Regions from separate parts of the Micromonospora sp. NPDC049580 genome, predicted to be linked through region 2. Evidence: riboswitches for the same ligand, from Rfam matches in the RefSeq annotation. Region 2 holds a riboswitch; the other holds the start of a gene.
What was found. Region 2 has a riboswitch for cobalamin ahead of AB0J68_RS17235 (ribonucleoside-diphosphate reductase subunit alpha). Riboswitches for the same ligand answer to the same signal wherever they lie in the genome.
Positions count from the first base shown of each region.

Region 1: linked by a shared signal. The riboswitch ahead of cobN (cobaltochelatase subunit CobN) and the one ahead of AB0J68_RS17235 (ribonucleoside-diphosphate reductase subunit alpha) in region 2 are both predicted to bind cobalamin.

Region 1 covers NZ_JBFAPG010000223.1:428-9,083, reverse strand. The annotation lists gene AB0J68_RS18585 (hypothetical protein) at 55-717, opposite strand; gene helR (RNA polymerase recycling motor ATPase HelR) at 736-2,898, opposite strand; gene AB0J68_RS18575 (hypothetical protein) at 3,161-3,496, shown strand; cobalamin riboswitch at 3,780-3,909, shown strand; gene cobN (cobaltochelatase subunit CobN) at 4,192-7,860, shown strand; partial or broken gene AB0J68_RS18565 (ATP-binding protein) at 7,857-8,656, shown strand, end outside.
Region 2 covers NZ_JBFAPG010000192.1:610-10,059, reverse strand. The annotation lists gene AB0J68_RS17250 (histidine phosphatase family protein) at 1-345, opposite strand, end outside; gene AB0J68_RS17245 (CbtA family protein) at 342-1,112, opposite strand; gene AB0J68_RS17240 (CbtB domain-containing protein) at 1,103-1,306, opposite strand; cobalamin riboswitch at 1,365-1,439, opposite strand; cobalamin riboswitch at 1,636-1,856, shown strand; gene AB0J68_RS17235 (ribonucleoside-diphosphate reductase subunit alpha) at 1,993-4,383, shown strand; gene AB0J68_RS17230 (ribonucleotide-diphosphate reductase subunit beta) at 4,422-5,417, shown strand; gene AB0J68_RS17225 (family 43 glycosylhydrolase) at 5,564-7,381, opposite strand; gene AB0J68_RS17220 (FadR/GntR family transcriptional regulator) at 7,811-8,581, opposite strand; gene AB0J68_RS17215 (extracellular solute-binding protein) at 8,734-9,450, shown strand, end outside.

The DNA.
Region 1 (8,656 bases), on a different contig from region 2:
TGATCATGAAGTTATTGCCATCGATGCCGGCGTGTCGCGCCGATAACTTCATGATCACCGGAGCCAGACCCGGAGGGGGCCCGCAGGGAGGAAGCCGGCTCGGCGGGCGGGTGGCAGGTCGGGGGTGGTCTCGTAGCCGATCAGGGGTACGCCGGGCAGGGTGGCGGGAATCGCATGCCAGATCTCGTCCGGGTCGTCGCTGTGGGTGAACAGGTTGGAGACGCCGGCCGGGTCGTCGCCGCTGATTACCGCCCCGCCGACGACAGCGCCCCGCTCGTCGTGGCGGGCCAGCACCCGGATGCGCGGGTCGGCCAGCAGCGCCGGGCGAAACAGTTCCCCGCCGCCGTGCGCGCTCGCCCAGGCCGCCAGCCCTTCCGGAGTGGTGACCGGCGTGAGCGGCGGGCCGGCCGGCGGGTCGGTCGACGGGCGGTGGATCCACTGCGCGTCGAAGAGCACCCGGAACCCGTACGCCGAGAGGTCGAGGTCGGCGAAGCTGTCCTTCACCGATGCGCCGGGCCCGACGTCGATCCGCGCCAGCAGCGCCTCGGGGTCGACGTCGGGGCGCAGGGTGACCGCGTCCGGATACCAGGGTGGGGAGCGGCGGGGCACCGACCACGCCTCGGCGTCGATCCGGCCGGCCAGCCCGTGGCTGGCGCACACGGCGTCGCACCATTGCGCGTTGTTGTGCGCCGCCGCCTCCCGCACGTCCGTCGACACGCCCGGCAGCCTACGAGGTCAGGACCCGGTGAGGACGACGAGCCTCTGGGTCGCGCGGGTCATCGCGACGTACCGGTCGACCGCACCCTGGATGCCCTCGCCGAACGTCTCCGGGTCGACGAGGACGACCAGGTCGAACTCCAGCCCCTTGGACAGTTCCGGGCTCAGCGACCGGACGCGATTCGTCGCCGGCCGGAACGTGGGCTCGCCGATGACGCAGGCGATCCCGTCGGCCTGCTCCGCGAGCCAGCCGTCGACGATCGCGTCCAGCTCGCGCACCGACCCGTGGATCACCGGAATCCCGTTGCCGCGGATCGAGGTCGGCACGTTCGCGTCCGGGAGCACGGCGCGGATGACCGGCTCGGCCTGCTCCATGACCTCCCGTGGCGTCCGGTAGTTGATGCTCAGCGAGGTCAGGGTGACCCGGTCGAGGCCGATGCGCCTCAGTCGTTCCGGCCACGACTCCGTGAACCCGTGCCGGGCCTGGGCGCGGTCCCCGACGATGGTGAAGCTGCGCGCCGGGCAGCGCGACAGCAGCATCTGCCACTGCGCGTCGGTCAGCTCCTGCGCCTCGTCCACGACGATGTGCGCGAACGGGCCGGCCAGCAGATCCGCGTCGGCGCTGGGGAGTACGGCCTCGTCGACCAGCGCGTCCTGCAGGTCCAGTTGGCGCAGGCTCGACAGCACACCCTCACCGTCGTCGTACGCGTGGGCCTCGATCAGCTCGTCGACGACCGTCGCCATGCGCGCGCGTTCGGCGGCGATGGCGGCCTCGTGGCGGCGCGTACGCCGGGACGCCTCCGGGTCGCCGAGCCGCTGCCGTGCCGCGTCCAGCAGCGGCAGGTCGGACACCGTCCAGGCGCGGGCGTCGACGCGTTGGAGCCGGCGGATGTCCTCGGGGCCGAGCCAGGGGGCGCACCGGCGCAGATAGGCGGGCACCGACCACAGGTCGGCGACGATGTCGGTCGCTTCGAGCAGCGGCCAGGCGCGGTTGAACGCCGTACGCAGGTCCCGGTTGCGCAGCAGCGAGCCGCGTACCAGGTCGTCCGACTCGTCGCCGTCGTACCTCCCGAGCAGGATCGCCAGCAGCTCCTCCCAGATCTCGTCCCGCGCCTCGTTGTGCGGGGTGCCGGGTCCGGGCGCCTCGAACGCCTGGGCCCAGTCGTCCGCGCTCAGCCGCACGTCGGCGTCGCCGGCCGTGACCGTCATCGCCGTGGTCGGCGGCTCCTCGTAGAACCGCACGGCCGCCTCGATCGCCCGGACCAGGTCCGCCGAGGACTTCAGGCGGGCCACGTCCGGATCGGCCTCGACCGTCGCCGCGGCGCCCTGGGGTACGAGGTCGCGCAGGGTGCAGGTCTGCACGTCCTCCTCGCCGAGGCTGGGCAGAACGTCGGCGACGTACGCCAGGTAGGGCTCGTGCGGCCCGACGAACAGCACCCCGCCGCGCCGGTGCCCGAGGCGGGGATCGGAGTAGAGCAGGTACGCGGTGCGGTGCAGGGCCACGACGGTCTTGCCCGTGCCCGGACCGCCGTCGACGACGAGAGCGCCGCGCGATCCGGCCCGGATGATGGCGTCCTGGTCGGCCTGGATGGTGCCGAGCACGTCGCGCATCCGGGCCGACCGGTTGCCGCCGAGGCTGGCGATGAACGCGGACTGGTCGTCCAGCGCCGCATGCCCCTCGAACCCGTCCGGGGTGAACACCTCGTCCCAGTAGTCGCTGATCCGGCCGAGCGTCCAGCGGTACCGACGCCGGCTCGCCAGGCCCATCGGGTTGGCGTGGGTCGCCCCGAAGAACGGCTCGGCCGCCGGGGAGCGCCAGTCGAGCAGCAGCCGTCGACCGTTGCCGTCGGTGAGGCCGAAGCGTCCGATGTAGACCGGCTCGGGGCCGTCCGCGCTGACGATGCGCCCGAGGCACAGGTCCAGACCGAAGCGCCGCAGGGCGCGCAGGCGAGCGGTCAGCCGGCGGATCTCCTCGTCCCGGACGACCGCCTGGCGGCCCTTGCCGGCGGGTGCCCGGCGCTCGGCGTCGAGGCGGTCGGACAGCTCGGCGATCGACTGCTCCAGGCTCGCCGCGATGACGGCGAAGTGCTGCTCGTCACGGTCGATCAGCGCCGGGTCGGCCTTGGCGGCGAGGTTGTCGGGAAGGTCGAACGCGCTGGCCGCCGCCGACGAGTTGTGCATGTATTGGCTCCCGTTTCCGCAGGTCCTGGCCTTGGACGGGCAATTCTGCGGTACACCTGGGGCCTTGCCGCAAGTCCCCCCATGCGGTATATGTTGGATATGGCGGGGAGTGTTGCCCCCCGCTTTCAGGGCTTCCGTTCGGTACGCCCGCTCCAGCGGTTCCGTCCGCGCTCCGCCGAGTCAGATTTCTCCCACCTGGCGTGCAGCGTATTGCCAGGAATCGGTGCTGAACTGGAGTGGCGTCCGAGGAGAGGGGCTGGGCATGGGCTGGTTCAACCGGCGGTCACGGGGCACCGAGGCGACCCCAACGAAGCTGGACCGCGAGGCCACCCGGGACGATCTCGCCGCGCTGGAGTCGTTCGTCGCCAGCCGGCGGGGAGTGGAGTTCTACCTGGAGCCGGAGACCACCGCCACCGACACCACAGTGGTGGCGATCGCCCACGACGGCGAATGGATCCGCCGCCGCACCGGCACACCCCGCGCGGCGGGCGCCATCGCCCGCAAGCACGCGGTGCCGCTGTACGAGGCGGCCCGCACCGGCTACCCGGAGCGGATGCGGGTGTGGAATCGGGCACACCCGGAGCGCCACGCCCGCTGAGACTCCTCCGCCCAGAAGCCACCACCGCCGGGCCAGCGGCGCGAGCCAGAGTGCTCCGCCGATCCTTTGCTCTGCTTACCAATAAGCGCCAGTGACGCCCCATTCCCGTTGCGTATAGGGAAGCAGAGCAAAGGATGTCGGGCATTGATCCGGGGCATCGAGGTCGGGTGATCCGCTGTCGCGTCGACAGTTGAGGCTCGGTGACGCACGCCCGTTCGTCGGGCCGGAGCAGCGTTGACCCGCAGCGCAGGGGTGTGGCAGCATTCGCGGCCTGACGGCAGTGAAGGAAGTCGGTGCGAATCCGACGCGGTCCCGCCACTGTCACCGGGGAGCGATCCCCCCTCGTGAGTCACGGCCGTGTGTCTGCGGTTGGAAGGCCGGGGGAGAGCGTCGATCCGGAAGCCAGGATACTTCGGCCGTCGGGACGTACCCCAGGGCGTGGACACCCGAGGAGGACCCGATGACGCTTGGCGTCTCCATCATCGACGGCTGCTGCCGTCTTGCGCACCGCGGCCGTGCCGTCGCCGCGATCGGCATCGACTCCGTTCACCGCTGAGTTCCGGACCGCGCCGCCCGTCGCTCCCGGCCGCAGGCCGCTGAGCCGGCCGGATCGCGGCCTCCGCTGAACCCTGCGCCCATCCCACGTCGCGAGGCCGCTCTCGCGAGCGTGCCGACGTTACCGTCCGGAGCCTGCCGTGCGCGTTCTGCTGCTCTCCACCGCCGACACCGACCTGCTGGCCGCCCGCGCCAGTGACGCCGACTACCGGCTCGCCAACCCGGCGCGGGTGGGGGCCGACGAGGTGCCCGCCCTGCTCGACGGGGTCGACCTCGCCGTCGTACGCCTGCTCGGGGGTCGGCAGGCGTGGCCGGACGGCCTCGCCGCGGTGCTCGCCACCGGCGTGCCGACGGTCGTGCTCGGCGGTGAGGCGGTGCCCGACGCGGAGCTGATGGCGATCTCCACGGTGCCGTCCGGAGTGGTCACCCAGGCGCTGGCGTACCTGGTGGAGGGCGGGCCGGACAACCTCGGGCACCTGGCCCGGTTCCTCTGCGACACGGTGCTGCTCACCGGCGAGGGGTTCGCCCCGCCCGCGCCGACCCCGGCGTACGGCGTACACGGCGACCACCCGACCGACCCGCGGCGGCCCACCGTGGGGATCGTCTTCTACCGGGCGCACGCCCTCGCCGGCAACACCGCCTTCGTCGACGTCCTGGCCGAGGCCGTGCGGGAGGCCGGGGGCAACCCGCTGCCGATCTTCTGTGGCTCGCTGCGGGGCCTGACCACGGGCGCGGGCCCGCTCGGGCTGTTCGCCCGCTGTGACGCGCTGCTGGTCACCGTGCTCGCGGCCGGCGGCGCGGTCGCCGCCGACGCGTCCGGGGGCGGCGACGAGGACGCGTGGGACGTCGGCGCGCTCGCCGCCCTGGACGTGCCCGTCATTCAGGCGCTCTGCCTGACCAGCACCAGGGAGCAGTGGGCCGGCAGCGACGCCGGGCTGTCCCCGTTGGACGCGGCGATGCAGGTGGCCATCCCCGAGTTCGACGGACGGATCGTCACCGTGCCGTTCTCGTTCAAGCGGATCGACGCGGACGGCCTCTCGGTCTACGCCGCCGACCCCGAGCGGGCCGCCCGGGTGGCCGGCATCGCGGTACGTCACGCCCGGCTGCGGTACGTGCCCAACGCCGACAAGCGGGTCGCCGTCGTGCTCAGCTCGTACCCCACCAAGCACTCCCGGGTCGGCAACGCCGTCGGGCTGGACACCCCCGTCTCGGCGGTCCGGCTGCTCGCCGCACTGGCCGAGGCGGGCTACCACCTGGGGGACGCGCCGCCGCCCGACGACGGCGACGCGCTGATCCACGCCCTGATCGCCGCCGGTGGGCACGACGTGGAGTGGCTCACCCCGGAGCAGTTGGTCGCCGCCGAGGCCCGGGTGCCCGGCGAGACCTACCGGCGGTGGTTCGACCAGGTACCGGCCGAGCTGCGTGAGCGGATGCGGGAGCACTGGGGTGAGCCGCCCGGCGAGCTCTACACCGACGGCGGGGACCTCGTGCTCGCCGGGCTGCGCTTCGGCAACGTGGTGCTGCTGATCCAGCCGCCGCGTGGCTTCGGGGAGAACCCGATCGCCATCTACCACGACCCGGACCTGCCGCCGAGCCACCACTACCTGGCCGCGTACCGCTGGCTGGCCGCGCCCGTCGCGGACGGCGGCTTCGGCGCGGACGCCGTGGTGCACCTGGGCAAGCACGGCACCCTGGAATGGTTGCCCGGCAAGGGTCTCGGCCTGGCGGCCGACTGCGCGCCCGACGCGGTCCTCGGTGACCTGCCGCTGGTCTACCCGTTCATCGTCAACGACCCCGGCGAGGGCACCCAGGCCAAGCGGCGCGCACACGCCGTGGTGATCGACCACCTGGTGCCGCCGATGGCCCGCGCCGAGACCTACGGCGACCTGGCCAAGCTGGAGCAACTGCTCGACGAGTACGCGACAGTGCAGGCCCTCGACCCGGCCAAGGTGCCGACCGTGCGGGCGCAGATCTGGGACCTGGTGCGCGCCGCCGAGCTGCATCACGACCTGCACGCCGAGGCGATGCCCGACGCCGACGACTTCGACGACTTCGTGCTGCACCTCGACGGGTACCTCTGTGAGGTCAAGGACGTGCAGATCCGCGACGGCCTGCACATCCTCGCCGACGCGCCCGTCGGCGAACCGCGGGTCAACCTGGTCCTCGCGGTGCTGCGCGCACCCCAGATCTGGGGCGGCAACCACGCCCTGCCCGGCCTGCGACAGGCCCTCGCCGCCGCGTACGGCCTCGACGAGCAGGAACTGCTGGCGGCACCGGGCGAACGACTGGCGGTGCCCACGGCGTTGACCGACGTGGTGGACGGGCCGGCCGGCACCGCCGCCGACGCCGTCGACCTCATCGAGGCGCTCGCCCGGAGGTTGGTCATCGGGATGGAGACGCTCGGCTGGGACGCCCAGGCGGTCGACGCGGTGGTCGCCGAGGTGACCGGGCAGCCGATCCCGGACGTCGTCGCGGTGCTGCGCTTCGCGGCCACCGAACTGGTGCCCCGGCTGGCGCGCACCACCGACGAGTTGACCCACACCCTCGGGGCGCTGGACGGGCGGTTCGTGCCGCCCGGACCGTCCGGTTCACCCACCCGGGGCCTGGTCAACGTGCTGCCCACCGGCCGCAACTTCTACTCCGTCGACCCGAAGGCCATCCCCAGCCGCAACGCCTGGGACGTCGGCGTGGCCCTCGCGGACTCGCTGCTGGCCCGGCACCTCGCCGACACCGACACGTACCCCCGCTCGGTGGGGTTGACCGTGTGGGGCACCAGCGCCATGCGCACCCAGGGCGACGACATCGCCGAGGTGCTCGCGCTGCTGGGCTGCCGCCCGGTCTGGGACGACCGGTCCCGGCGGGTCACCGGCATCGAGGTGGTGCCGACCGCCGAGCTGGGCCGGCCCCGCGTCGACGTGACCGTGCGCATCTCCGGCTTCTTCCGCGACGCGTTCCCGCACGTCGTGGCGCTGCTCGACGACGCCGTACGGCGGGTCGCCGCGCTGGACGAGCCGGACGAGGAGAACTACGTGCGGGCGCACGTCGCCGCCGACCTCGCCGAGCACGGCGACGAGCGGCGGGCCACCGCCCGGATCTTCGGCTCCAAGCCCGGGGCGTACGGCGCGGGCCTGCTGCCGCTGATCGACGCGCGGACCTGGCGCAGCGACGCCGACCTCGCCGAGGTGTACGCGGTGTGGGGCGGCTACGCGTACGGCCGGGGCCTGGACGGGCGGGAGGCGCGCGCCGACATGGAACGCTCGTTCGCCCGGATCGCGGTGGCGGTGAAGAACCAGGACACCCGCGAGCACGACATCGTCGACTCGGACGACTACTTCCAGTACCACGGCGGGATGGTGGCGATGGTCCGCCACCTCACCGGATCGTCGCCGCAGGCGTACGTGGGTGACTCGGCGATGCCGCACGACGTGCGCACCCGCACGCTGGGCGAGGAGACCCGGCGGGTGTTCCGCGCCCGGGTGGTCAACCCGAAGTGGATCGCGGCGATGCGCCGGCACGGCTACAAGGGCGCGTTCGAGCTGGCGGCCACCGTGGACTACCTGTTCGGCTACGACGCCACGGCCGGCGTGGTCGACGACTGGATGTACGAGCACCTGGCCGCCGCGTACCTCTTCGACGACACGACCCGGGAGTTCCTGGAGCAGTCCAACCCGTGGGCGCTGCGCGGCATCACCGAGCGGCTGCTGGAGGCCGCCGACCGGGGGCTGTGGGCCAAACCCGAGCCGGCCACCCTGGACCGACTCCGTGACACGTACCTGGCCAGCGAGGGCGACCTGGAGGACCGGGCATGATCACCTACCCGTTCAGCGCGGTGCTCGGCATGGCCGACATGCGGTTGGCGCTGCTGCTCAACGCTGTCTCCCCGGCGATCGGCGGGGTCCTCGTGCGCGGCGAGAAGGGCACCGCCAAGTCCACCGCCGTCCGGGCGCTCGCCGCGTTGCTGCCCCCGGTGCGTCGGGTCGCCGGCTGCCGCTTCGGCTGCGACCCCGCCGAGCCCGACCCGGGCTGCCCGGACGGGCCGCACCCGGCCGACGCCACCGCCGAGACCCGTCCGGCCCGCCTCGTGGAGTTGCCGGTCGGCGCCGCCGAGGACCGGGTCGTCGGCTCGCTCGACCTGGAGAAGGCCCTCGGTGCGGGGGTACGCGCCTTCGAACCGGGCCTGCTCGCCGCCGCGCACCGGGGCGTCCTCTACGTCGACGAGGTCAACCTGCTGCACGACCACCTCGTCGACCTGCTGCTCGACGCGGCGGCGATGGGCCGCAGCCACGTCGAGCGCGAGGGCGTCTCGGCCAGCCACGCGGCCCGCTTCCTGCTGGTCGGCACCATGAACCCGGAGGAGGGGGAGCTGCGCCCGCAGCTGCTCGACCGATTCGGGCTCACCGTCGAGGTGGGTGCCAGCCGGGACCCGGAGGTCCGGGTCGAGGTGGTGCGTCGCCGACTCGCCGCAGACGCCGACCCGGCGGGCTTCGCCGCCCGCTGGGCCGACGCCGACGCGGAGATCGCCGGCCAGGTGGCCGCCGCCCGCCGCCGGCTTCCCGGGGTACGCCTTCCGGACGCCGCGCTGCGGCAGATCGCCGAGGTGTGCGC
Region 2 (9,450 bases):
CGCGGCGTCCGGGGTGGACAGCCACTCGTGCAGCGCGTCGGGCTGCGCGGCGCCGATCTCCTCCAGCGACCGGCCGGTCCAGTCGCCGTAGTCGCAGTCGGCCAGCGCCGTCTCCACAGCGGGCGCGAGACCGAGGGCGTACGCGGTCTGGACGGCCGCCGCCGCGGGGCTGGACAGGCAGGCGTCCGTGTCGCCCGATGATGCCCGTCGGCCCAGCACGGTGGGGGATAGGGCGAGGGCGGCGCTGCGGCCACCCTCGTCCAGTGTGTCGTCCCCGCCGAACCGGGCCCGCCGCAGGGCGGCGGTGTGACCGTGGGCGACCAGCCGCAGGCTGGTGGCGTTCACCCGGCCAGTCGTGCGTCGGTGACCGCGCGCTGCCGGTGCATCAGGGCGGCGAAGAGCAGGCCGATCCCGGTCCACAGCACCACCTGGGTGCCGAGGGAGGCGAGCCGGAAGCTCCACAGCAGCGTGGCGGGAAAGTCCCCCGGGACCTCCTGGAACGACGGCAACACCACGTAGGCCACGCCGGTGACCAGCAGGAACCCGCCGACCGCCGCGGCGGCGCGCAGCCACACCGGCGCCTGCTCGCCGACCGACCGGTAGCCTAGCGAACCGGACCAGACCGCCACCAGGCCGAGGACCACCAGCAGCAGGTAGGTGACCGTGCGCTGGTTGATGGTGGCCGGGTCGCCGACGGCCGGCGGGTTCGGCGGGTACTTGAGGAACGGCACGATCACCGCGCCGAGCAGCGCGCCGCCGGCCAGCAGCAGGCCGGACCACCCGTCGTCAACCGTGCGCCGCCGCCGGTTCAGCAGGACGTACGCGGTGGCCAGCAGGCCACCCATCGCGGCCCCGAACAGGGCGGTGGCCAGGAACAGCCCGCCGCGCTGGCCGTTCCTGCTGACCAGAGCGTCCTCGTCGTGCTGGTGCCCCCCGGTGGCGGGTTCGGCGTGTGCCGCCGCCTCCTCGATGGCGATGGCCGCCTCGACGTGGGGTTCGCCGACGACGTAGGCGAACGTTCCGGCGAGCAGGCCGGCCACCAGGCCGGCGAGCAGCCCGCGCAGGAGAACCGTGACGAACGTGGGTGCGGTGCCGGTGCCGCTCAGTGGCACGGGACACCGAGCAGGTGCCGGCCGTCGTGCATCAGCTCGTGCAGGTACGTCCCGCTGCGCGAGACCGCGCCCTGGTCGAAGGCGACGAGATAGGCCAGCAGGGTGAGCACGGCGACGGTGGCCAGGACCGTCCACAGGAGACGGGTCGGGGCAGCGGGGTGCACCAGCGGCTGGCTGGACGTGGAACTGGACATGCGTGCACGAACCTCCTCGGGGATGACGCGTCCCCATCGCAAGGCTGCGGACGACCGAGCGTCCTGGCTCGCGGCCCCCGGGGTCGGGGACCGCTCACAGTGGCGCGACCGCGCCGGATTCTCACCGGCTTCCCTCGCGTCGCCGCAGATAGTGGGTCGACCGTATCGGTGCCGGTTCGGTCGGTCAAGCCGACGGCGGTGTCCGAACGCGACCCCGCCGGATGCTCGCGCGTCTGCCGTCGCAGACGGATCGACGACGGCCGTCAGCGACGACCGCGACACGCCCGGACCCGACATGTGGGGTGTGACAAACCCAGTCGCCCCTATATATGGTGTCGACCGCAGCTGGTTCGGCCACACATTCCAGGATGGTCGAGGCAAGAGGGAACCCGGTGGAATTCCGGGACTGCCCCGCAGCGGTGAGTGGGAACGACAGCCGTCATCAGCACTGGGCCGCCACCTGGCCTGGGAAGCGACGGCCAGTAGGGGACCGGGTTAACCCCGGTCGTGCCCGCGAGTCCGAAGACCTGCCAGCGCGCCGCGTACCCGCATCCGGGTGGGCGGTGGTCCGAGGCCGCGTGGGACGGCCGACGCCTTTCGGATCCGCGCCGCCGGCGTGGCGTCCGCCGGTGTCGGTCTCCTCGTGCCGAGGGCCATCAGGTCCTCAAGCTCGCGAGGAGTGAGTGGTGACAGTTACCGAGGTAGCCGCGGCCGGCGGCGAGACGGCCCTCCGGGGTACGCCGGGGCAGGTCCGCGAACGCGGCGGCGCCAGCGAGCCGGTGGACGTGCGCAGGCTCGTCGCCGAGGTCGAGCGCTGGGCCGACGACCTGCCCGACGTCGACCCGCTGCGGGTGGCGACCCGCACGATCAGCGGCCTGTACGACGGCGCGACGACAGCCGAGCTGGACCGGCTGACCATCCAGACCGCTGCCGAGATGATCGGTACGGAGCCGCAGTACTCGCGCCTCGCCGCCCGGCTGCTGGCCAGCCACATCGACCGGGAGGTACGCCGACAGGGCGTCACCTCGTTCAGCGCGGCGATCCGGACCGGCCACGCGCAGGGGCTGATCGGAGACGAGACCGCCGCGTTCGTCGCCGCGCACGGCAGCACGCTCGACGACGCCGTCGACGCCGACGGCGACCGCCGCTTCGAGTACTTCGGGCTGCGTACGGTCTACGACCGGTACCTGCTGCGCCACCCCACCAGCCGGCTGGTGCTGGAGAGCCCGCAGTACTGGCTGCTGCGGGTGGCCTGCGGCCTGTCCCGTACGCCGGACGAGGCGGTCGACTTCTACCGGCTGATGTCCAGCCTGGCCTACCTGCCCAGCTCACCCACGCTGTTCAACTCCGGCACCCGGCACACGCAGATGTCCTCGTGCTACCTCGTCGACTCGCCGCGCGACGAGTTGGACTCGATCTACCAGCGCTACGCCCAGGTCGCGAACCTGTCCAAGTTCGCCGGTGGCATCGGCATCGCGTACTCCCGGGTCCGGTCCCGGGGCGAGCTGATCCGCGGCACGAACGGGCAGTCCAACGGGATCGTGCCGTGGCTGCGTACGCTCGACGCGAGCGTCGCCGCGGTCAACCAGGGCGGCCGGCGCAAGGGCGCGGCCTGCGTCTACCTGGAGCCGTGGCATCCGGACATCGAGGAGTTCCTGCAACTGCGGGACAACACCGGCGAGGACGCCCGGCGTACCCACAACCTGAACCTCGCCAACTGGATCCCGGACGAGTTCATGCGCCGGGTCGAGGCCGACGAGGTGTGGTCGCTGTTCGACCCGGACGAGGTTCCCGAGCTGCCCGACCTGTGGGGGGAGCGGTTCGACGCCGCGTACCGGGCGGCCGAGGCGCAGGGCCGCTACGTGCGGCAGGTGCCGGCGCGGGAGCTGTACGGAAAGATGATGCGCACCCTGGCCCAGACCGGCAACGGCTGGATGACCTTCAAGGACGCGGCCAACCGGCTGTGCAACCAGACGGCCGAGCCGGGCAACGTGGTGCACCTGTCCAACCTGTGCACCGAGATCATCGAGGTGTCCAGCGACGCCGAGACAGCGGTGTGCAACCTCGGCTCGGTGAACGTCGCCGCCCACCTGACCGGGAGCGGCATCGACTGGCCGCGACTGCGCGCCACGGTCCGGACCGCGGTGACGTTCCTCGACCGGGTCATCGACATCAACTACTACCCGACATCGCAGGCGGCGGCGAGCAACCCCCGTTGGCGGCCGGTCGGGCTCGGGCTGATGGGCCTGCAGGACGTGTTCTTCGCACTGCGGCTGCCGTTCGACTCGCCGGCCGCGCGGAAGCTGTCCACCCGGATCAGCGAGGAGCTGTACCTGACCGCGCTGGAGACCTCCGCCGACCTGGCGCGTGAGTTCGGCGCCCATCCGGCGTACGCCCAGACCCGGGCCGCGCGGGGCCAGCTCCAACCCGACCTGTGGGGTGTCGAGGGTACGCAGACCGCGCGCTGGGCCGCGCTGCGCCAGCGGGTCGGGGAGTACGGGCTGCGCAACTCGCTGCTGGTGGCGGTCGCGCCGACCGCGACCATCGCCTCGATCGCCGGGTGTTACGAGTGCATCGAGCCGCAGGTCTCGAACCTGTTCAAGCGCGAGACCCTGTCCGGGGAGTTCCTCCAGGTCAACACGGCCCTGGTCCGCGAGCTGAAGGCGCGTGGCCTGTGGACCGAGCAGATCCGGTCGGCGATCCGGCGCGCGGAGGGGTCGGTGCAGGACGTCGTGGAACTCCCGGCCGACGTGCGGGAGCTGTTCCGCACCGCGTGGGAGCTGCCGCAGCGGGCGCTGATCGACCTGGCCGCCGCCCGCGCCCCGTTCATCGACCAGTCCCAGTCGCTGAACCTGTTCCTGGCCTCGCCCACCATCGGCAAGCTCTCCTCGATGTACCTGTACGCCTGGAAGACCGGGCTGAAGACCACCTACTACCTGCGCTCCCGTCCCGCCACGCGCATCCAGCAGGCCACCGTCACGCCCGCCGCCGTCGCCCTCGTCACGCCGTCGACGAGTGACGCCGAGGCGCTGGCCTGCTCGCTGGAGAACCCCGAGTCGTGCGAGGCGTGCCAGTGACCGTCTCCGACACCGCCGCTGACGCGAGGACCACGCACATGCTGCTCGACCCCGGGATGGATCTCACTCTCCGCCCGATGCGCTACCCGCACTTCTTCGACCGGTTCCGCGCCGCCATCCGCAACACCTGGACGGTCGAGGAGGTCGACCTGCACGCCGACCTCGCCGATCTGGACAGGCTGTCGCCGGCCGAGCGGCACCTGGTCAGCCGCCTCGTCGCGTTCTTCGCCACCGGCGACACGATCGTCGCCAACAACCTCGTGCTCAACCTGTACCAGCACGTCAACAGCCCGGAAGGCCGCCTCTACCTGTCGCGGCAGCTGTTCGAGGAGGCCGTGCACGTCCAGTTCTACCTCAACCTGCTCGACACGTACGTGCCCGACGAGACCGAGCGGTTCGCCGCCTTCGCCGCCATCGAGAACATCCCCTCGATCCGCCGCAAGGCCGAGTTCTGCTTCCGCTGGATCGACTCGCTGGGGGAGTTGCGCGAGCTGCGGACCCGGGACGACCGGCGCGCGTTCCTGCTCAACCTCATCTGCTTCGCCGCCTGCATCGAGGGATTGTTCTTCTACGGCGCGTTCGCGTACGTCTACTTCCTGCGCTCCCGCGGCCTGCTGCACGGCCTGGCCTCCGGCACCAACTGGGTCTTCCGCGACGAGTCGATGCACATGGCGTTCGCGTTCGACGTGGTGGACACCGTGCGTGCCGAGGAGCCCGACCTGTTCGACGACGATCTCGCCGACCAGGTTCGCCAGATGCTCACCGAGGCCGTCGAGTGCGAGGTCCAGTTCGCCGAGGACCTGGTGGGTCAGGGCGTGCCCGGTCTCACCCGGGCGGACATGCGGGAGTATCTCCAGCACGTCGCCGACCGCCGTCTCGTCCAGCTCGGGATCGCCCCGCACTACGGGTCCGCCAACCCGTTCGCCTTCATGGAGTTGCAGGACGTCCAGGAGCTGTCCAACTTCTTCGAGCGGCGGGTGTCGGCGTACCAGGTGGGAGTGACCGGGACGGTGGCCTTCGACGACGACTTCTAGGACCCCCACCCCACCCCCTCCCCACCCCGTCGACCAGGAAGTTGCTGCTCCCCTATCGGCGTGTCAGGGGCACCAAATTCATGATCAACGTCGGCGGCGGGCGAGGTGGGGATGGGGTGGGGGTGTTCTTGGGGGTGGAGTGACCCTCAGGCGGGGGAGCAGGTCGGAGTGATGGTCGGCGGACTGGTGGTGGCGCTCGTGCTGAGGTAGCCCGCGGTGGTGGACGTTCCCGGCGCGAGCTGCCCGTTGTAGGCGGCGTTCGCGACGGTCACCTGGTTGCCCGTCTGGGTGAGGGTGCCGTTCCAGACCTGTGACACCGTCTGCCCACTGGGGAGGGTGAAGGTGACCCGCCACCCGGCGAGCGACGAGGCCCCGGCGTTGGTGACCGTCAGCCGTCCTTCGAATCCGCCCTGCCACGTGTTGACCACGGTGTTGGTCACCGCGCAGGACTGCCCAGCCGGGACCGTCGGCGTCGGCGTCGGCGTGGGAGTGGGCGTCGGGGTGGGGGTCGGAGTCGGCGTCGGCGTCGGAGTCGGCGTCGCGGTGGGGGTCGGGGTGGGCGTCGTGGTGCCGCCGGCCTGGAACTGCCACCAGTTGAAGTTGAACAGGTTGCCGCTGCCGCCGGTGAAGCGCAGGTACAGGTCCTGGGTCCCGGTCGCGCCGCTGACCGGGCAGGAGACGGTCTGCCAGGTCTGCCACCCGCCGGTGCCCGGCACCGCGCAGCTGCCCACCCGGGTGCCGGTGGGGCTACCGAGGCGCAGTTCGATCGTGCCACCGGACGTGGCCGAGGCGACCCGGGCGGAGAAGGACGTCGCGCCCGTACCGAAGCCCACGCCCTTGACCTTGATGTAGTCCCCGTTCTCGATGAACCCGACGTTCATCCCGCCCTCGCTGGCCGGCTCGGTCTCGATGCCGGAGCCCCAGGCGATGGTCTCGGCCTCCTGCCGCCCGTACGGGTTCAGGGTGCCGATCTGGGGTGCGCCCGTCGTGGTCATGTTGATCGTCGGGATGGTGCCGTTGGTGTTGTAGGTGAACTTCTCCACGGCCACCGAGCGGGTGTAGCCGCCGCCGCCGGGCAACGCTCCGTTGTGGTAGAAGAAGTACGAGCCGCCGTTGAAGTCGATGACTCCGGGGTGGTTGGTGAAGCTCGCGCCCTGGCGGGGCATGACCGTCCCGCGGTAGGTCCAGGGGCCGGTCGGGCCGGTCGCGGTCGAGTAACCGATGAACTCGGAGCAGCACTCCGCCGCGAACACGTTGTAGTAGATACCGTTGCGCTTGTAGACCCACGGGCCCTCTTCGTAGAGCGTCGGCCGGCTCGCGTTCCCCGTCCGGGTGCCGAACCCGGCGGTGGTGAGCGGAATCTTGGTGGCGCTGCCGCTGTAGGAGATCATGTCCGCGTTCAGCCGGACGTACCACAGGTTCGGGTTGCCCCAGTACAGGTACGCCTGGCCGTCGTCGTCGATGAAGACGGTGGGGTCGATCTCGCCGTTGCCCACCAGCGGACGGCCGATGGCGTCCCGGAACGGCCCGGTGGGGCTGTCGGCGACCGCGACGCCGATGGCCATCGAGTTGGTCGCCCGGGCGGTCACCGGCACGTACCAGTAGAACTTGCCGTTGCGGGCGACGACCTGGCCGGCCCACGCGTTGGCGCTCGCCCAGCTGAAGGTGCTGAGGCTCAGGGGCGAGCCGTGGTCGGTCCAGTTGACCATGTCGGCCGACGACCACACCCGCCAGTCCTTCATGGTGAAGTACGTGGAGCCGTCCTCGTCGTGGCCGGTGTAGAGGTAGACCCGTCCGTTGTGCACCAGGGGAGCCGGGTCGGCGGTGTAGATGTGCTGGACGATGGGGTTGTCCGCGTGGGCGGCCGTGGCCGGGGTCAGCGTCGAGATGAGCAGCAGGCTCACGAGCCAGGCGACGCCGCGCCGGAGCCGGTTCTTCGTCCGTGGTGGCGGTGTGGGGTGCATCGGTACCTCCAGGGTGGGTCACGACGGGCGGGCACGGTTCGCCGCTCTCGCTGGCGGGTGCCGCGTGTCGTCGCGGGTCGCTTCGGGACCTCGGTGGTGGCCGTGCCGCGAGAGCGGCAGGAGGGATCGGGGGTCCACCATGGCTCCCGCGCGCGGCGTCCCGCCGTTGTCAACGGCGGTGGTCAACGTCCCTGAGGGAGGCCCGGACACCCAGCAGCGGGCGTTGGTCATGCGCGACTCCATCGACCTCGGCGGATCGAGTGGAGCGGTGAAGCGTGCCCTTCGCCTCTGCGGCCCGAGGGTAGTCTGTTATCGCTAACATTCTCAAGCGATGGATAAATCTGGATTTCCGCGCCGCCGTCGCAGGCCGGTCGGACCGGGGTCGCCAACGTCCGGCGACCGGGTCGTCAGCGCTGCGGCACCGGGTCGTCAGCGCTGCAGCCGCGTCGGGCTGCCCGGCCCGCTGCGCCGGACGAGCCACGCCTCGGTGATGTGCGTGAACATCGCCTGCGCGGCGCCGTCGGGGTCGTGGGCGGCGATGCGCTCGTAGATGCGCCGGTGGCCCTGGTTCGACGCCACGCACATGGCCCGCTCCGGCTGGCCCATGTAGCGCGCGGTGTTGACGACCTGGCTCTCCAGGGACCGGACGACGCCCCGGGCGATGCGGTTGCCCGACGCCTGCATGACCGTGTCGTGGAAGGCGCGGTCGTGCTCCTGGTAGGTGACGTGGTCGTCCACCAGTTCGTCCATCCGGTCCACCAGGGCCCGCAGCCGGTCGACGGTCTCCTCGTCGGCGAGCCGCGCGGCCACGTTGGCCATGTCGGACTCCAGCACCCGCCGGGTGACCACCAGGTCGTCGAGGATCGCCAGGGTGTCGTCCTCGGCGATGGTCGCCGCGAGGACGAGTTCGTCGAGCATGTCCCACGCCGAGGGCGGGGTGACCAGCGTTCCGCTGCCCTGGCGGACCTGCACGAGCCCCTTCTCCTGCAGGATCTTCACCGCTTCCCGGATGACCGTCCGGCTCACCGAGAAGGTCTCGCAGAGCACCGGCTCGGGGGGCAGCGGTGTGCCCGAGGGGTGAACTCCCTGGACGATCCGGGTCACCAGCTCGGCGGTGATCGCCTGAGCCAGGTTGGCCGGGCGACGGGCCCAGGTCGGTGCCGCCGCGCCGTTGACGGTCGACTGGTTCGATGTCGTCACGTTCACCTCCGCGTAGCCGCGGGAGCGGGCCCACGAGTCCGCCCCCAGTGTACGGGCAACCGTTGACGTCAGACGTCATACGAGTTACGTTCTCGTCAATCTTGCATCGACGGCCGGTCCCTCGGCCACTCCCCATATGAAGGTGAGCAACGATGAAGCAACGAGCAGTGTGGTCCGCGGTCCTCGTTGCAGGGCTGGCCCTGACTGGCTGTGGAAGCGCGACAGGTTCGGGTTCATCGTCCGGAGGCTCGGACAAGAAGTTGGTCGTCTGGGACTGGAAGTCCGGCGAGGCCAGCTCCGCGCAGTACGTGGAGAAGGCCAAGGCCGACTTCGCCAAGAAGCACAAGGACGTCAAGGTCGAGTTCGTGGCCCAGCCGTTCGATCAGTACTACACGCTGCTGGGCGCGGCCATCCAGTCGGGCAAGGGGCCGGACGTCATCCTGTTCAACGGTGGCGGTCAGATCCGCGACCGGGTGGACTCGCTCCAGCCGCTCGACGAGTACGTGAGCGAGGACCGGCAGCGGCTGGCCGGCTGGGAGGCGTTCGCCAAGGACGGCAAGACCTACGCCGCTCCGGTGACCCTGCAGGGCCACCCGATCTACTACAACAAGGCGCTCTACGAGCGTGCCGGCCTCGACCCGGCGAAGCCGGCCACGACGTGGCAGGAGTTCATCGCCAACTGCGCCACCATCACCAAGGCCACCGGTGCCAAGTGCTTCGCCGTCGGCAACAAGGAGGGCATCGGCATCCAGTTCTTCCTGTCGGCCCTGGCGTCGGGCGTCCTCACCCCGCAGGAGTACGACAACTGGATCGCCGGCAAGCGCGACTGGAACTCGCCGAACGTGAAGCGGATCTTCGAGCTGTGGAAG